One region of the Bradyrhizobium sp. 1200_D9_N1_1 genome, then DNA from elsewhere that is predicted to be linked to it. Evidence: riboswitches for the same ligand, from Rfam matches in the RefSeq annotation. Region 1 holds a riboswitch; each other region holds the start of a gene.
What was found. Region 1 has a riboswitch for cobalamin ahead of AB5K84_RS22615 (TonB-dependent receptor). Riboswitches for the same ligand answer to the same signal wherever they lie in the genome.
Positions count from the first base shown of each region.

Region 2: linked by a shared signal. The riboswitch ahead of AB5K84_RS30705 (TonB-dependent receptor) and the one ahead of AB5K84_RS22615 (TonB-dependent receptor) in region 1 are both predicted to bind cobalamin.
Region 3: linked by a shared signal. The riboswitch ahead of AB5K84_RS04360 (ribonucleoside-diphosphate reductase subunit alpha) and the one ahead of AB5K84_RS22615 (TonB-dependent receptor) in region 1 are both predicted to bind cobalamin.
Region 4: linked by a shared signal. The riboswitch ahead of AB5K84_RS30790 (DUF1636 family protein) and the one ahead of AB5K84_RS22615 (TonB-dependent receptor) in region 1 are both predicted to bind cobalamin.

Region 1 covers NZ_CP197226.1:4,695,994-4,700,163, forward strand. Annotated here, with positions in the region: gene AB5K84_RS22595 (hypothetical protein) at 1-116, shown strand, start outside; gene AB5K84_RS22600 (hypothetical protein) at 244-456, shown strand; gene AB5K84_RS22605 (hypothetical protein) at 596-853, shown strand; gene AB5K84_RS22610 (hypothetical protein) at 941-1,162, shown strand; cobalamin riboswitch at 1,228-1,441, shown strand; gene AB5K84_RS22615 (TonB-dependent receptor) at 1,556-3,787, shown strand; gene AB5K84_RS22620 (hypothetical protein) at 3,862-4,170, shown strand, end outside.
Region 2 covers NZ_CP197226.1:6,370,015-6,374,184, reverse strand. Annotated here, with positions in the region: gene cobT (nicotinate-nucleotide--dimethylbenzimidazole phosphoribosyltransferase) at 1-839, shown strand, start outside; gene AB5K84_RS30710 (histidine phosphatase family protein) at 846-1,418, opposite strand; cobalamin riboswitch at 1,491-1,692, shown strand; gene AB5K84_RS30705 (TonB-dependent receptor) at 1,806-4,154, shown strand; gene AB5K84_RS30700 (PepSY domain-containing protein) at 4,167-4,170, shown strand, end outside.
Region 3 covers NZ_CP197226.1:905,648-909,817, forward strand. Annotated here, with positions in the region: gene AB5K84_RS04350 (GNAT family N-acetyltransferase) at 1-562, shown strand, start outside; partial or broken gene AB5K84_RS04355 (transposase) at 998-1,144, shown strand; cobalamin riboswitch at 1,270-1,440, shown strand; gene AB5K84_RS04360 (ribonucleoside-diphosphate reductase subunit alpha) at 1,545-3,488, shown strand; gene AB5K84_RS04365 (ribonucleotide-diphosphate reductase subunit beta) at 3,479-4,170, shown strand, end outside.
Region 4 covers NZ_CP197226.1:6,386,961-6,391,130, forward strand. Annotated here, with positions in the region: gene cobN (cobaltochelatase subunit CobN) at 1-811, opposite strand, end outside; gene cobW (cobalamin biosynthesis protein CobW) at 811-1,860, opposite strand; gene AB5K84_RS30790 (DUF1636 family protein) at 1,857-2,231, opposite strand; cobalamin riboswitch at 2,327-2,546, opposite strand; gene cobO (cob(I)yrinic acid a,c-diamide adenosyltransferase) at 2,587-3,222, shown strand; gene AB5K84_RS30800 (cobyric acid synthase) at 3,234-4,170, shown strand, end outside.

The sequences.
Region 1 (4,170 bases):
TCGCCAAGCTCGCCACCGACAGCACCAAGCGCGAATTCTATCTCAAGCTCGCCGAGCACTATTATCAGCTTGCGCGCGAGACGCGGGCTGCGGTCGCGACCAGCGCTGCGGCCTGAAGGCGGCTGCAATCCGTTCTTAACATTTGGCACGCATCCTTTGACTTTGATGGGAGCGAGCGTCGCGATTCGCGATGGCTCGCAGTGGGAATGCCGGGACTCGCTGCAATGCAGCGTGTACAATCCCATGCGTCTGCTTGCGGTCCTCATTCTCGCGCTCATGGCGGCGGCCTGCAATCAGGAGCAGGACATCACCGGCTCGACCGCAGCCTGCCCGGTGCGGAACTACAGCTCCTACAACCCCCGCGACATGAACCAATGCGTGGCCGCCTGCAAGGCGTGCGACCATGGCAACACGGTCACCTGCACCACGTCCTGCACGCTCAAGGGCGCGCACTGAGCGGCCAGCGGTTTGCAGAAGCTTGAGGGCCGGGATCGCCGGCCCCTTGGGCATTGAGGGGTTGACGGTGTCGGGGCACCGGAACGATTCACCTGACATAATCATTGGTAGGAGCAGGCAGGACGCGGAGTCGCATGGAATGGGTATGCTCGATCCCGGCCGGTTTCTGGTGTCGTGCTCGCAGTGCGACGCGTGGCCGATGGCGGCCAACGTCAAACGCTCGAGCTGGTCGACGTCCCCGAGCGAGGTCCGCTTCGTGTGTCCGCGCTGTCGCCGCGAGGAGACCGCGATCATCTCCGCCTCGGGCGGATTGACGCCGATCCGGCGCATCGACATCCCGCCGCGCGACGTCACGGTGGCCTGGGCTCAGGCACAGCGCCAGAGAGGGCGGGCGTAGCCGGCCGCTCTATTGCGCGATCCCGTTTCGGAACCCGGGCGATCGTCGGACGTTTCCGCCCCAACATCACGTATCGAGGCCGGGCGAATGATCAGCGCGCATTTCGACACCCGTACACGGATCAACATGAAGCTGGCGCTGGATCGGATTTGCCGCAATCGGCCCAGGGGCGAGGATCATGGGTTCCGCAGGTCGGTCGCCGAGAACATCGTCCGCTGCGCGCTCGCGGGCCGAACCGGCATCGGCCAGCTTGTCGATGCCGGTGAGCGGGCGGTGGTCACGACGCGCGCGGTGCGGAAGCCTGACTGATTGTGTTTGCCTCGCGTTTGCAGCTCATCGTTCAACCGGTCGATTGACTCTCCGTACGGCCGCCTCGTAGATTGATCGGTGACGGTTCTCCGCACGGAGATCAAAAGGGAACGTGGTGCGAGATTGTCCCAATGCCGGGATTGTCCCAACGCCACGGCTGCCCCCGCAACTGTAAGCGGTGAATCTTTCGTCATATGCCACTGGGAATCTCGGTCCTGGGAAGGCGACGTAAGGTAACGACCCGCGAGCCAGGAGACCTGCCGTCAGCCGTGGTCACACGCGAAGATGTCGGTCGGGGAGTACAGGCATTAGCTTCACCGGAGCAATCGATTGCTCCGCCGTAAAGCCTCGTTCGCTGTGACGTGCCACTGACGTCATGCCGAGGTTACAACTGTGTCCCGTATTGTCTCTGCCGCCAGGCGCCTTCGCGCCGGCATCGTTGCTGCCGTTTTCCTCCATGCGATCGATCTCCCCACAGCTTTCGCGCAGCAAGCCGCCGCCGAGCAGCTGCCGCCGGTCGAAGTGACCAGGCCCGACGATCAGAACCGCACACGCGCCAGGGCGATCGGCGATGGCGACACGGCGAGGCTGCGAGCCCCGAGCGGAGCGCCGGCAGGCAATGGCGCCGGCTCGTCCGGCTCCGGCGGCGAGGCGGTCGCCGGCAACGGAGGCATCGTCGGGGCCGCCGCGACCGTCATCACGGCCGCGGATATCGCACATGCGCCCTCGCAGACGCTTGCCGAGATCATCGCGACGCAAGTCCCGGGTGCCCAGATCACGACGCTCTATGGCGGCCAGATCGGCGCGAAGACCAGCGTCGACCTGCGCGGCTTCGGCGCGTTTGCCACTGCCAATTCGCTGGTGCTGATCAACGGGCGGCGGCTGAACGACATCGACATCGCGCAGGTGGACCTCTCCACTGTCCCGCTCAATTCCATTGAGCGTATCGAGATCACGCGCGGCAATGCCGGCGCGGTGCTCTATGGGGACAATGCGGTCGGCGGCGTGATCAACATCATCACCAGGAACGGCGTCGGCGGGCCGCCCGTTGCCGCGCGCATCGAGGCCGGCTTCGGCTCGTTCGACACCAGGCTTGGCAATGTCTCGACGTCGCTCAATTCCGGTCCGTGGTCGACCTCGTTCTACGGCAATGCCGTCAAGACAGACGGCTACCGCGACAACAATCGCCTTGTCCAGGAGAATGGCGTCGGCAACCTGAACTACACGACATCAGACCTGACTGCTTTCGTCACCGTTACCGGCGACAATCAGGAGCTGCGATTGCCGGGCGGCCGCACCGTCGATCCGTCCATCGGCGTCGACGAGCTCGCGACCAACCGACGGGGCACCAGCACACCCTTCAACTACGCCAACCAGCAGGGCTTCAGCGCGACGGCCGGCTTCACGAAGACCCTGGCCAACGGCATCGATCTCATCGTGGACGGCGGTGTGCGCGACAAGAAGCAGCAGAGCGCGTTCTTCTCCGGCCCAGCGCCGGTTCCCGCGTTGTTCACGTCCACCTATGTCGATGCCGATCTGACGACATGGTCGATCACGCCGCGGCTCAGCGTGAAGGGCTTGCTGCTGGGGATGCCGTCGCAACTGCTGACCGGCCTCGATTATTACGATGCGAGCTTTCAGCAGAACCGCGGCGCCGGCCAGGGGCTTGCGCCCTGGCACAATTACGATCTCAGGCAGCAGACGGTTGCGGGCTATTTTCAGCACACATTGGGTGTGGCGCCGACGACGGACGTCTCCTATGGCGTGCGGGTGCAGAGCGTCAGTCTCTCGGCGCGCGATCATTTTGACGTCGCCGCTCCGTTCAACACCGACATCGGCGCGCTCCCGCTCAGGAGCGACGAGACCCAATACGCGCTGCACCTCGGGGGCGAGCATCGCCTCAATGACATCGTCTCGCTGTTCGGCCGCGCTGCGCGCGCATTCCGCACGCCGGATGTCGATGAGCGTGTGTCGTCGGGCCCTTCATTCGACCCCTTCTTCAATCCGCTGCCGCAGACCTTCCGGCTCAAGACCCAGACCTCGCAGGATGTCGAGGGCGGGCTGCGCATCAAGGGAGGCGGGCTGCAATTGCAGAGCAGCCTCTATCTGATGGACCTCGCCAACGAGATCCACTTCAGTCCGATCCTGTTCTACAACACCAACCTCGATCCGACCCGCCGTTACGGCTCGGAGACCAGTCTGTCCTATCGCGTCAACGACTCTCTGCTCCTGCGCTCCGGCATGGCCTATACAAGGGCCGTGTTTCGCGAGGGCGTCTGGGCCGGCAACGACGTGCCGCTGGTGTCGCGCTACACCGCGAGTGCAGGCGTCACTTGGAACATCTGGCAGAACTATGTGGTGCTCGACGCCACCGCGCGCTTCTGGAGCGAGCGGCGCATGGACAATGACCAGGCGGGAACACAGCGGCCGATCCCAGCCAATGGCACGATCGATCTCAAGCTCAGCGGTCAGTACGAGCGCTACTTCTGGTCTTTGAGCGTCAACAACGTGCTGAACGCGCTCTACTACGACTATGCGATCGCAAGCACCTTCACGGACGGCCGCTTCAGTGCCTATCCGCTGCCGGGCCGCACCTATCTGCTCAAGGCCGGCGCCAAATTCTGATCAAGGCTCTGATCGCGACGGGGGCTGTCATAGGCTCCCGAATGGACTAGAATTCGAAAAGAAGGAGATTACTCATGGCTCTCAGCATCCTGCCGCCTCACGCCGACCGTTTCCGGCTCCATCCGGTCGCGCCGCGCCTTGCACCGATGTTCTGCTTTGCGCTGCTGGCGGTGTCATGCGCGCTCGCAAGTCTTGCGCTCGCCTGCGCAACGCCCTTTGCGGCCTTCGCGGTCGTCGCGGCCGCGATGTTGCCGCTGCGGCCGGCACTGCTCGTCGTCAGCGGCGCGTGGCTCGTGAACCAGAGCATCGGCTTCGGCGTGCTGCACTATCCCGTTGCCGGGAGCACGATCGCCTGGGGCTTTGTCATTGGCGCTGCTGCACTC
Region 2 (4,170 bases), 1.7 Mb from region 1:
CGCAAGGCGTGTCGGCCTATCCGCAAGCCGTGACCATCGCGATGATGGCAAATTTTGCTTCGGGCGGCGCCGCGATCTCGGTGCTGGCGCGCGAGTTGGGTTCGCACCTGGAAGTCGTTGACGCCGGCACGCTGTCGCAAGACGAGATGATAGGCATCGTCACCGACAGGCCGCGCCATGGCACGCGCGATTTCAGCGTCGAGGCTGCGCTCACGCTTGCAGAGCTGGCCTTCGCCTTCGAGGCCGGCGAGCGTGCGGTTGCGCGCGCGGCAGCCAGCCAGCCCGATCTTCTGATCTTCGGCGAGATGGGCATCGGCAACACCACGACCTCGGCGGCGATCGCGGCGAGTCTGCTCGGCGTGAGCGCCGAGGAAATCGCGGGCAGCGGCACCGGCGTCGATGCCGCCGGCCGTGCGCACAAGGCGCGCGTGATCGATGCCGCGATTGTGCGTCATGGCGTTGCGGCTGCATCGCCCGAAAAAATCCTGTGCGCCGTCGGCGGCCTCGAGATCGCGGCCATCTGCGGGGCCATCATTGCGGCCGCGCAGCGCCGCATTCCCGTATTGATCGACGGCTTCATCGTGTCGGTCGCGGCGCTGGCGGCCGTGCGCCTCAATCCGTCGTGCCAGCCTTTCCTGCTGCCCTCGCATCAATCGGCGGAGCAGGGGCATCGGCTGGTGCTTCGCGCACTGAACGTGCAGCCGCTGATCAGCCTCGATCTCAGGCTCGGCGAGGGATCGGGCGCCGCCATCGCGCTGCCGCTGGTGCGATCGGCCTGTGCGCTTCACAACGGCATGGCGACGTTCGCGCAGGCCAATGTGCCGGATCGCCCGGCCTGATCCGGCTCACACCACGCGCTGATTGACCGACACGACGCGCCAGCCGGTCGCGAGCCGGTCGATCCTGGTCAGCGACAGCGGATCGATCACGAAGCGCAAGGCGGATTGCGGCGCAAGATCCAGCGCGATGCACAGTGCGGCGCGGATTGTGCCGGAATGCACGACGAGCGTAGCTGGCCCGGCTCCGATCCGTGACAGCCCATGCCGGACGCGCGCGACCTGATCCTCAAAGCTTTCACCTCCCGGTGGCCGCGCGTGCGCCGGATCGCCCCAGAATTGCGCATAGGCTTCGCCGCCGCTCGCGGCGAGTTCGTCATGTCGCCGGCCGGTCCAGTCGCCGAAATCCTGTTCGCTGAAGTTGCCCACCAGATCCGGTTCGAGCCCCAGCGCGCGCGCCGTCTCGACCGTGCGCCGCGACGGGCTGGCATAGCTCGCAGAGTCCCGCGGCAGGCGCTGCCGCAACGCCTGCAGTTGCGCGCGATCGCCGAGATCGGCGGGCGCGTCCGGCGCGTGAATCGTCCCCGCGACGCCGTCGACGGGTGCATGGCGTATCAGCCAGAGGAAGGTCTCGCCTTCCATGCTTATCTCCAAGGAAGTTGGTCGCTGTGGCAATAACGCCGCAACTGCCACATTGACTCTGTCTCGATCGTAATCCTAGATGCTCGCGACGGGTTCCCCCGAGAGGGGATGAAAAGGGAATGCGGTGCGGGGATGTTTCCCCAATGCCGCGGCTGCCCCCGCAACTGTAAGCGGATAATCCTTCGTCAGAAGCCACTGGGTCCTCGGTCCCGGGAAGGCGACGAAGTGGTGACGACCCGCGAGCCAGGAGACCTGCCGTCAGCCGTGGTCACACGCGAAGATGTCGGTCGGGGAGTACAGACATTCGGCTTCATCGGAGGGCTGACAAGCCCAGGGTGAGACCTCGTTCGCTGTGACGTGCCACTGACGTCATACCGAGGTCCCGCTGTGTCTTCCATCCGTATTGTACGATCGCGCCGATTCCTGCTCGCCTCTGCTGCTCTCACGTCGTTTACAGTCGCCGACCTGCCCGCCGCGCTGGCGCAGCAGGTCCGCGAACCGCTGCCGCCTGTCGAGGTGTCGCCCGCCCAGTCCCGCAAGCCGGCCAAGCCGGCTGCCCGGGACGCGCAGAGTGCGCGCCGCGCAGCAGCACGCAGGCCAGTGGTCGCATCGGCGGCGCCCAAGCCCGCCGTGCCGGCCGCGGGGGCGCCAACGCCGCTCAACAGCAATGCGGTGGCTGAGAGCGCCTCGCGTCTCGGCCTCACCGTGCGCGAGACGCCCGCGACCGTCGAGGTGATCTCGGCCGAGACCATGCGCGAGCAGGGCTATCGCACCGTGTCCGAGGTGGCGCAGGGCGCAGTCGGCGTCACCTCCGGCGACGCGCCGGGGGAGCCGGCGGGCTTCTCGATGCGCGGCTTCACCAACAGCCAGATCAACACGCTCTACAACGGCATCAAGATCGGCCCGCAGAACATGACCTCGCGGATCATGGACACCGCCAATCTGGAGGCCGTCGAATTCCTGAAGGGCCCGGCCTCGCTGATCTCGGGCGAGGGCGCCGCCGGCGGCTCGATCAACCTCGTCACCAAGCAGCCGCACACCGGAGCGATCCGCAACGAGGCAGACTTCTCGTACGACTCCCTGAACTCGTTCCGCGCGCATTACGGCTCGGGCGGCAGCACCAACGTTCAGGGCCTCGACTACCGCTTCGACATCAGCCGCTCCTCGCTCAACGGCTTTGTCGACGACACCAACACCAAGACGCTCGACGTGTCCGGCCAGCTCAACTACCGCATCTCCGACAGCCTCAAGGTCTGGGGTGCGATCGAGTACCGCGAGGATCGCGGGAAGGCCTATTGGGGCGCGCCGCTGGTGCCGATCGCTTTCAGCGGCTCGCATGCGACGACGGGGATTGTTTCCGGCACCTACTTCAACAGGACCGACCTCGGGGCCGTCACGATCGATGACCGCACCTTCAACACCAACTACAACGTTCTCGACAACCGAAACGTAGCGCAAGAGGTCTGGTTGCGCGGCGGCTTCGAGCTGAAACTGGCGCCGGACCTGACGCTGAAGAGTCAGGCCTATGGCTACGGCGCGGAGCGGTCGTGGTTCAACAACGAGATCGAGGCGTTCGATTCCACGAAAAACCAAGTGTATCGCGAGCGCTTCTATGTCGCGCACAGCCAGCGCCTTGTCGGCAATATCACCGACCTGATCTGGGACACGAACATCGCAGGCTTCGACAACCGGCTGGTCACGACGCTGTCGTCGAGCTATCTCGACTTCGTCAGGCCAGGCGCGGCGAAATTCCCGAACGACTATGTTCCGCTGGTCGATTTCGATCGTGGCTATTACGGACTGCTCGCGACCAAGCAGCAGACCGCGCGCATCGACAACGAGGCGCTGTCGTTCGAGGACCGGCTGAAGCTGACGCGGACCTTCGCGCTGATCGGCGGGCTGCGCGTCGAGCATATCGGGCTCGACCGCAACTCGACCGACGAGAACGGTCTGGTGAACGCGGGCTTTCCGTTCACCAAGGACTGGGCGCCGGTGACGGGACGCATCGGCTACACCTGGGAGGCCGTTCCGGGCCTCACCTTCTTCAGCCAGTACGCGACCGGCGCTGATATCTCCGCCAACAACATCTTCCTGCTGCTGCCGACCCAGCCGCTGGACCTCACGACCGCGCGGACCTACGAGACCGGCGTCAAGCACCTGTTCTGGGACAACCGGGCGGAGTGGTCGTTCTCGGCCTACGACATCCTGCGCAAGAACGTCTATGCGGCGGCCGGCGGGCAGGCGCTCAATATTGCGGGACGGCAGGAGTCGAAGGGCGTCGAGCTCGCCGCCTCGGTGCGGCCGATCGAGCCCCTTCGGCTGTGGGGCAACATCGCTTATGTCGATGCGCGCTATGCCGACTACAATTTCGTCGGCGGATCGTTCTCGGGCAACACGCCGCCGAACGTGCCGCGCATCGTTGCCAATGCTGGCGCCTCGTACCGCTTCTTCACGCCGTGGCCGGTTGAAGTCGGCATCACCGGCCGTCATGTCGGCGACCGCTACAATACCGATGCCAACACGGTGACGATGAAGGCGTATACCGTCGCCGACGTCTATGCCTTCGTCGACATTCCCAAGACGGTATTCAACGCGGTCGATCAGGCTCGCCTGACCTTCCGCGTGCGCAACATCGCCGACAAGCGCTACGCGATATGGGGCGATCCGTTCTATCCCGACCAGATCTTGCTGGGCGCGCCGCGAACCTATGAACTCTCGGCCGCATTCAAATGGTAGGGCGCTGACCACATGA
Region 3 (4,170 bases), 3.8 Mb from region 1:
CGCGGATCCGTTGATGCGTTGGAGCTGGCCTGACCCAAGGCAATACCTTAGAAGCATGCCTCAGTTCATTGACGCCTGTGGGGGCCGAGCATTTGCACATGGCACAGCCTACGTCGCGGGAGAGATTCGTGGCGCGGCCCTGTGGCTGCCTCCCAACGTGCAGCAAGATGAGGAGGCATTGGATGCAATCATGGCGCTATCCCTGCGCCCGGAGATTACCGAGGATATGGCACACTTGCGGCGGAGAATGGCCGAACATCGTCCCCACGAGCCACATTGGTATCTGCCACTCATTGCCGTCGATCCGAACTGGGTCGGAAAAGGGCTTGGCACGTTGCTGATGAACTACGCCCTTCAACGATGCGATGAGGACGGCATTGTTGCCTACCTCGAAAGTTCGAACCCTGAAAACATTCCCTTTTACCAACGTCACGGCTTCAAGGTCGTTGGTGAGATACAACACGGTTCTTCGCCGCCGCTCACGCCAATGTTGCGAACGGCTTCATTCCGACCCAGCAAGGCCGCGCCGCCGGATCGGCTCGTCACCCAGACTCAAGCATAGCTCCGCCTCATCCCGTTAGGATTGATTGCCAATAACCTGACATGACCGCGTTCGGTCAGGACGGCTTATGTTCGCGGCCAGACAACTGAGCACGTGAGGCGGCTCGCCGGGCCTGCGAAAAGCATACCAATCGTCTCTTCGGCAAAGTTGGCACGTCTGATGTGAGAGCTGGCGGGGTCAAATCCACTAAGCTGGGATATTGCCACGGGCGGCTGCATCGATTTGCGGTCGGGCTCCAGACAATTTTTGATCTAAGGCCACAGAAAGCGATGAATGGCGAGACGCGTATGGCTACCGAAACCCGATCCGGCCCAACTCAATTCGCGGACCGCGAACCGATCGATGCCAACATTCAGGATGTCCAGGGTTGCTGTTCCCCTGTTGGAGAATTTGCGACGCCACTTCCAAAGGTTTGAGCACATCTTGGCCGATCGCAGGCGCTGGGTCGTCGAGCGCACCTTTGCGTGGCTCGGCAGATGTGGGCATCTCTGCAAAGACTTCGAAGGTTCCGCCGCTACCGAGCTCGCCTGGCCGCTCGTCGCCCATCTGAGGCTCCTAACTCGCCGATTGGCCAGGCCTTGAGACATCTATGTTTTTTGAGTGAGGCTCTCAGGACAGGCGCTCGGCGAATTTCGAACCTCGACCTCGGGGCTGCTCCAACTGGTTAACTTGACTGTGCCGTCTTGACGAGTCTGGGCAAAGGCTTCTATATGTGGTGTCGTAGTGGTTTTAAATTCGCATATATGGTGGCACGGTGTTAGGGGGGAACCCATTGTGTCGGCAGCGGCTATTCCGAGGCATTAGCGCGACAGCGCTGGGAAGGCCGACAGCCGCAGCGACCCGCGAGCCAGGAAACCTACCGCGACAGAACCCATGTCCTCGGGCGGGGTGCCCGGTGGGTCGCTTGCAGCCGGGGACATTTGCCCGGTCCCCTCGCAAGTCGTCCGCACGGTCCCAGCCCCCAAATATCACGGGGTTGCCGATGTCGGCGTCTTACGATTTCGATCAGTATGGTCATCTCATTGAGCTGCCGAGTGTGCGGCAGCCCTCAGCGCAGGCAAAGCCTACCACACCTGAACTGTGTCTTGTGCAGCCCCCAGCATTGCCGGCTCCCCTGCCGAGGCCCCCCGCGCGATCGCCAACTCCGTCTGACCTTTCGCTCGATCGGTCGCGCGACGACCTGCTGACCTCGTTTGGTAGGCTGACGCTGACCGACCGCTATCTGCTCGCCGGCGAAGGCCTCCAGGACATGTTCGCCCGAGTGTCTTGCGCCTTCGCGGACAATGTTGCGCATGCCCAACGTCTATATGATGCGATGTCTCGGCTGTGGTTCATGCCGGCCACACCGGTGCTCTCCAACGGCGGCACGACGCGCGGCCTTCCGATCTCGTGCTTCCTTAACTCAGTGTCGGACTCGCTCGAAGGCATCGTCGGCACCTGGAACGAGAACGTCTGGCTTGCTTCCAATGGCGGCGGCATCGGCACCTACTGGGGTAATGTTCGCTCAATCGGCGAGAAGGCGAGGGGCGGCGTCACCTCGGGCATCATCCCGTTCATCCACGTCACGGACGGCCTCACGCTGGCGATCAGCCAGGGCTCGTTGCGGCGCGGCTCGGCGGCGGTCTATCTCGATATCCACCATCCCGAGATCGAGGAGTTCCTCGAGATCCGCAAGGCGTCTGGTGACTTCAACCGCAAGAGCCTCAACCTACATCACGGCATCAACGTCACCGACGAGTTCATGTGTGCCGTGGGCGCCGGCACCGCATTCGCTCTGCGCAGCCCGAAGACTAACGAGGTCGTCCGCGAGATCGACGCCCGCCAGCTGTGGCAACGCATCCTTGAGAACCGGCTGCAGACCGGCGAGCCTTATCTCTTGTTCATCGACACCGTGAACCGTGCGCTCCCCAAGCACCAGCGCGAGCTCGGCCTCGAGGTCTCGACCTCCAACCTGTGCAGCGAGATTACCCTGTCGACCGGCATCGATCATCGCGGCGAGGAGCGCACCGCGGTTTGCTGCCTGTCGTCGCTCAACCTCGAGACCTGGGACCAGTGGAATGAGGAGCCCGGCTTCATAGAGGACGTCATGCGCTTCCTAGACAACGTGCTCACGCACTTCATCACGGTGGCGCCGGACGGAATGAAGCGTGCCCGCTACGCCGCCCTGCGCGAGCGCTCCGTTGGCCTCGGCGTCATGGGCTTCCACTCGTTTCTCCAGGCCAAGGGCATTCCAATGGAGGGTACCTTGGCCAAGTCATTCAATCTGAACATGTTCCGAAAACTCCGTCGCGAAGCCGACGCCGCATCCGTGGCGCTCGCTCGCGAGCGTGGCCCGTGCCCGGATGCCCTGGAACGCGGCGTGATGGCGCGCTTCAGCCACAAGATCGCAATCGCGCCGACCGCCTCGATCAGCATCATCTGCGGGGGCACCAGCGCCTGCACTGAGCCGATCCCGGCCAACATCTACACCCACAAGACGCTATCCGGCGCCATCTCGGTGCGCAATCCGCACCTCGCTAAGGTGCTGGCCGCGAAAGGCGCCGACACCTCGGCGACCTGGGAGTCGATCATCGCGCACGACGGATCGGTCGCCCATCTCGACGTCCTGTCGGAGCACGAGAAAGCGATCTTTCGCACCGCCTTCGAGATCGACCAGCGCTGGATCGTCGAGCTTGCCGCCGACCGCGCCGCGTTGATTTGCCAGAGCCAGTCGATCAACCTCTATCTGCCGGCCGACGTCGATAAGTGGGACCTCCACATGCTGCACTGGACGGCGTGGAAGCGTGGGGTGAAGAGCCTCTACTACTGTCGATCAAAGTCGATCTCGCGCGCGGCGTTCGCCGGCAAGATTGCCGGGGATGCAACGCCGACGCAGCAGCCGGCGCGGCAGCGCACCGACTATGAGGAGTGCCTCGCATGTCAGTGATCGATCTATCGCGCGCCGATCCGCGCACGTTGATCGGCAAGGGACGCGTCGGCCTCCTTGACTCGACCGGCAGCTACGACGTCGATCGCTATGCCTGGGCTTACGAGTTCTGGAAGCGCCAGCAGCAGACCCACTGGATGGGCGAGGAGGTGCCGCTCGGCGCCGACCTCAACGACTGGGCTTCGGGCCGCGTCACCGACAGCGAGCGCGCGCTGCTCACCCAGATCTTCCGTTTCTTCACTCAGTCGGACATCGAGGTCGGCGACAACTATTTCAAGCGGTACATTCCGATCTTCCAGCCACTCACCGTCCAGATGATGATGGCCGCTTTCACTAACATGGAGACGGTTCATATCGACGCCTATGCCCTGCTACTCAAGACGCTCGGTATGCCTAAGACCGAGTTCGAGGCATTCCGCGGCTATGCGCAGATGCGCGCCAAGGCGGACTACATGCACGAGTTCGGCGTCGACAGCGTGGCGGATGTCGCCCGTACCCTGGCGATGTTCGGCGCCTTCACCGAAGGCATGGCCTTGTTCGCCAGCTTCGCCATGCTGCTCAACTTCCCACGCCACAACAAAATGAACGGCATGGGACAGATCGTAAGCTGGTCAGTGCGCGACGAGAGTCTCCACTGCGAGGGCATCATCAAGCTATTTCACGAATGGCACCGCGAAACCGG
Region 4 (4,170 bases), 1.7 Mb from region 1:
CGTCGCCGATCGCGGAGAACGCGGTCGCATTGACGATCGCGGCCGGAGGATTTTCCACGAGCTGGAGCCGCAGCCAGTCCGCGACGCCCGCGGCCTTCAGCGAGGTGACGAACACGCCATAGGCGTCAAATCCCTTCTCGCGCAGCGTGGCAATCAGCGCATCGACCGGGCCGGTGTCCGCGGCGGTCAGGTACGACCGATAAAACGTCACCAGCGCGCGAGGCTTGCCCTCGCCGGCGGTCGGCACGGCGATGACACCGCGCGCGGGCTCGTAAAAGCCCATCTCGGGCACGGTCGTCTCGCCGACGACCGGACCGGCATAGAGTCCCGAGGCCAGCGCAAGTTGCGCAATCGCGGCCTGCGCTGCGACCGGACCGCCGGTGTCGCAGAGCACCTTGAGCCGGCGCAGCGTCGAGACAGGCAGCGTTGAGTATGCATCGAGCCGCGTGTCGTCGCGGCCGTCGGCCGGCAGCACGGCGAGCACGATACCGCGCGCCTGCGCGAGTTGCTGGAGAGCCGCGAGACCGTAGGGCCAATAGGACTCGCCGCCGATCAGGCGGACCAGAATGCCGCGTGCCTGGGCCAGCGTGCGCTCGATGTAGGTGTCGATCGAAAGCGGATGACGCAGTTCGGCGAGATTGGCGAGCCGCAGCGACGGCAGGCTGTCGCGGCCACGCCGCCAGCCGGCCGCGAACGCGGCAAGATCGGAATCCGAATACGAGAGCACCACGAGATCGGCCGGGTCCTGGCCGATGTCCCTTGGCGTCGCGGTCTCCTCGAGACCGCGGCTCTCGCGGAAGACGACGTGCATCAGATGCCAGATCCTGAAAGACCAAGTCCCGCTCTTATCGCGGCCTCGTCGATATCGCCGTGCTCGCCGATCACGACGAGCTTTGACTGCCGCGCGAGCGCGCCCCAGGGCTTGTCGAACTGGTGACGCACGCGCTCGCCGACGGCCTGGAGCAGCAGGCGCATCGGCTTGCCCGCGACCGCGATGTAACCCTTGGCACGCAGCACGTTCTGCTCGCGCGCCAGGCGCTGAACCGAGGCGACCAGCGCATCGACGTCGCCGACTTCCGGAAGATCGATCACGACGGACGCAAAATCGTCGTGCTCATGCTCCTCCTCGCCGTCGTGATGCGACGGGCGCGCGGCAAGATCATTCTCGGCGGCGGCACCGAGACCGAGGATGACGCGCGCATCGATCGCGCCGTCGGTAACGGCAAGCATCGGCACGCGGCGCGGCATCTCGGCGGTGATGGCAGCCTTGGCCGCTTCGAGTCCCGCCGGGCCGGCAAGATCGGCCTTGGTCAGCAGCACGATGTCGGCGCAGGCGATCTGGTCCTCGAACACTTCCGACAGCGGCGTCTCGTGATCGAGATTTTCGTCCGCCGCCCGCTGCGCTTCCACTGCGGCCGGGTCCGGCGCGAAACGGCCGGCGGCGACGGCCTCGGCATCGGCCAGCGCGATCACACCGTCAACGGTGATGCGCGAACGGATCTCCGGCCAGTCGAACGCCCTAAGCAAGGGCTTGGGCAGCGCCAGGCCCGAGGTCTCGATCAGGATGTGATCGGGCCTCACCGGCCGCGCCAGCAACAGCTCCATGGTCGGGATGAAATCGTCGGCAACGGTGCAGCAGATGCAGCCATTGGCGAGCTCGACGATGTTTTCCTCCGGGCAATTGGCATCGGCGCAGGACTTCAGGATCTGGCCGTCGACGCCCTCGCTGCCGAACTCGTTGACGAGCACCGCGAGCTTCTTGCCGTTGGGGTTGGCGAGCAAATGCTGGATCAGCGTCGTCTTGCCGGAGCCGAGAAAGCCGGTGACCACCGTGACCGGGACTTTTGCGAGCGAGTTCATTCGGCGGCCTCCGGCACGACGGCAATGGGGGGAATGCGCGCAAGCGACTGCTTGCGGAAGATCTCGGGACGGCTGCGCCAGGGCACAAGGCCGTCGGGCGCGGCCGCATAGGCGGCGGCGCCTGCGATCACGTCGCGCGCGTTGGCGTCCGACAGGCGGCCATAGACATAGGACCAGCGGCCGGGCGCACTGAGCGCCACCGAGCAGCCCTGGCTGCATGCCGACAGGCATTCGACCGGAACCACAGTGACACCATCGGGCACGCCGGCGTCGACAATCGCACCGTGAAGGCGCTTGCCCGGCGTGACTTCGCCCTCGCCAAGCGTCTCGCCGGCACGGCAGGTAATGCAGACGTGAAGTGTGACGCTCATCGCCTCTTCCAGAATAAACAGCGGGAGGCGAAGAGGCCCACGAACCGGTCTTGCGAGGGTCCGTTTCCCCGTCGCGGAACACCCCGTCCGCCGGTCCAAAATCGTCCGCGCTGGCAGGTCTCCCGGCTTGCGGAGCAGGGTTTTGCCCTTCGATCCCCGCCTTCCCGATCCCGTCAGGGATCAGTGGCCTCGGGCATCTCTCCGGTCACGGTCGCGGGGGCGGCTGCATTTTGGACCCAAATCTTGCCGATTCGGACCCTATCGCATTCCCTCTTCGCCTGTCATAGGACAGGAACCAACGCCGGGCCACCATTTGCCCCTGGCCGCCTCTTGTCAAGCCGAAGGACCCCGTCCGATGACGCCTGAACCGGATACCCAAACGGCCGAGGAAACCGATGCCCGCCACGCCGCGAAAATGGCGAAGAAGAAGGCCGCCCGCGACAAGATCATGGCGACCAAGAGCGGCGAGAAGGGCCTCATCATCGTCCATACCGGCGCCGGCAAGGGCAAGTCCTCCTCCGCCTTCGGCATGATCGTGCGCTGCGTCGCCCATGGCTACCCCTGCGCGGTCGTGCAGTTCATCAAGGGCGCCTGGGATACAGGCGAGCGGCGCCTCCTCACCGGCCATTTCGGCGATCTCTGCCAGTTCCACGCGATGGGCGAAGGTTTCACCTGGGAGACGCAGGACCGCGCCCGCGACATCGCCGCTGCGCGCGCCGGCTGGGAGAAGGCCAAGGAGCTGATTCTCGATCCCAGCTTGCGCATGGTCGTGCTCGACGAGATCAACATCGCGCTGCGCTACGACTACCTCGATATCGCTGAGGTCGTCGAGTTCCTGACGACGCAAAAGCCTGCGATGACACATGTCGTGCTCACCGGGCGCAATGCCAAGGACGAGCTGATCGAGATCGCCGACCTCGTCACCGAGATGACGCTGGTGAAACATCCGTTCCGCTCCGGCATCAAGGCGCAAGCCGGCGTCGAGTTCTGAAGACACACGCGATGGCGCGCGCATTGATGATCCAGGGGGCCGGCTCGGACGTGGGCAAGTCGCTCATCGTCGCCGGCCTTGCGCGCGCCTTCACGCGGCGTGGGCTGCGCGTGCTTCCCTTCAAGCCGCAGAACATGTCGAACAATGCCGCCGTGACCGTCGACGGCGGCGAGATCGGCCGCGCCCAAGCACTGCAAGCCCTCGCCGCCGGCGTCGAGCCGCACACCGACATGAACCCGGTGCTCCTGAAGCCCGAGACCGATGTCGGCGCGCAGGTCGTTGTCCACGGCAAACGCATCGCGACCGCGCGGGCGCGCGAATACGCGGCGATGAAACCGTCATTGATGGGCGCGGTGCTGGAGAGCTTTGAGCGGCTGAAGGCGCGCGCCGATCTCGTGCTGGTCGAAGGCGCCGGCAGCCCCGCCGAGGTCAATTTGCGCAAGGCCGACATCGCCAACATGGGTTTTGCGCGCAAGGCCGACGTGCCCGTGGTGCTGATCGGCGATATCGACCGCGGCGGCGTCATCGCCCAGCTCGTCGGCATCAAGACTGTGATCGACCCCGACGATGCTGCGATGATCCAGGGTTTTGTCATCAACAAATTTCGCGGCGATCCCACACTGTTCGATGACGGCTACAAGCTGATCGAAGCAAAGACCGCCTGGCGCGGTTTTGGCGTGCTGCCCTGGTTTGCGCGCGCCGGCGAGTTGCCCGCCGAGGACGCGCTGGGCCTGAGTGACGCGCGAAAGCCGGGCCAATGCAAGATCGCTTGCCTCGCGCTGTCGCGGATCGCCAATTTCGACGATCTCGATCCGCTCAAGCTCGAGGCGGCCGTCGATCTCGTCATGGTGCGGCCGGGTGAAGCGATCCCCGGCGATGTGCGTCTCGTCATCATCCCCGGCTCCAAATCCACCCGCGGCGACCTCGCCTTCCTGCGGGCGCAGGGCT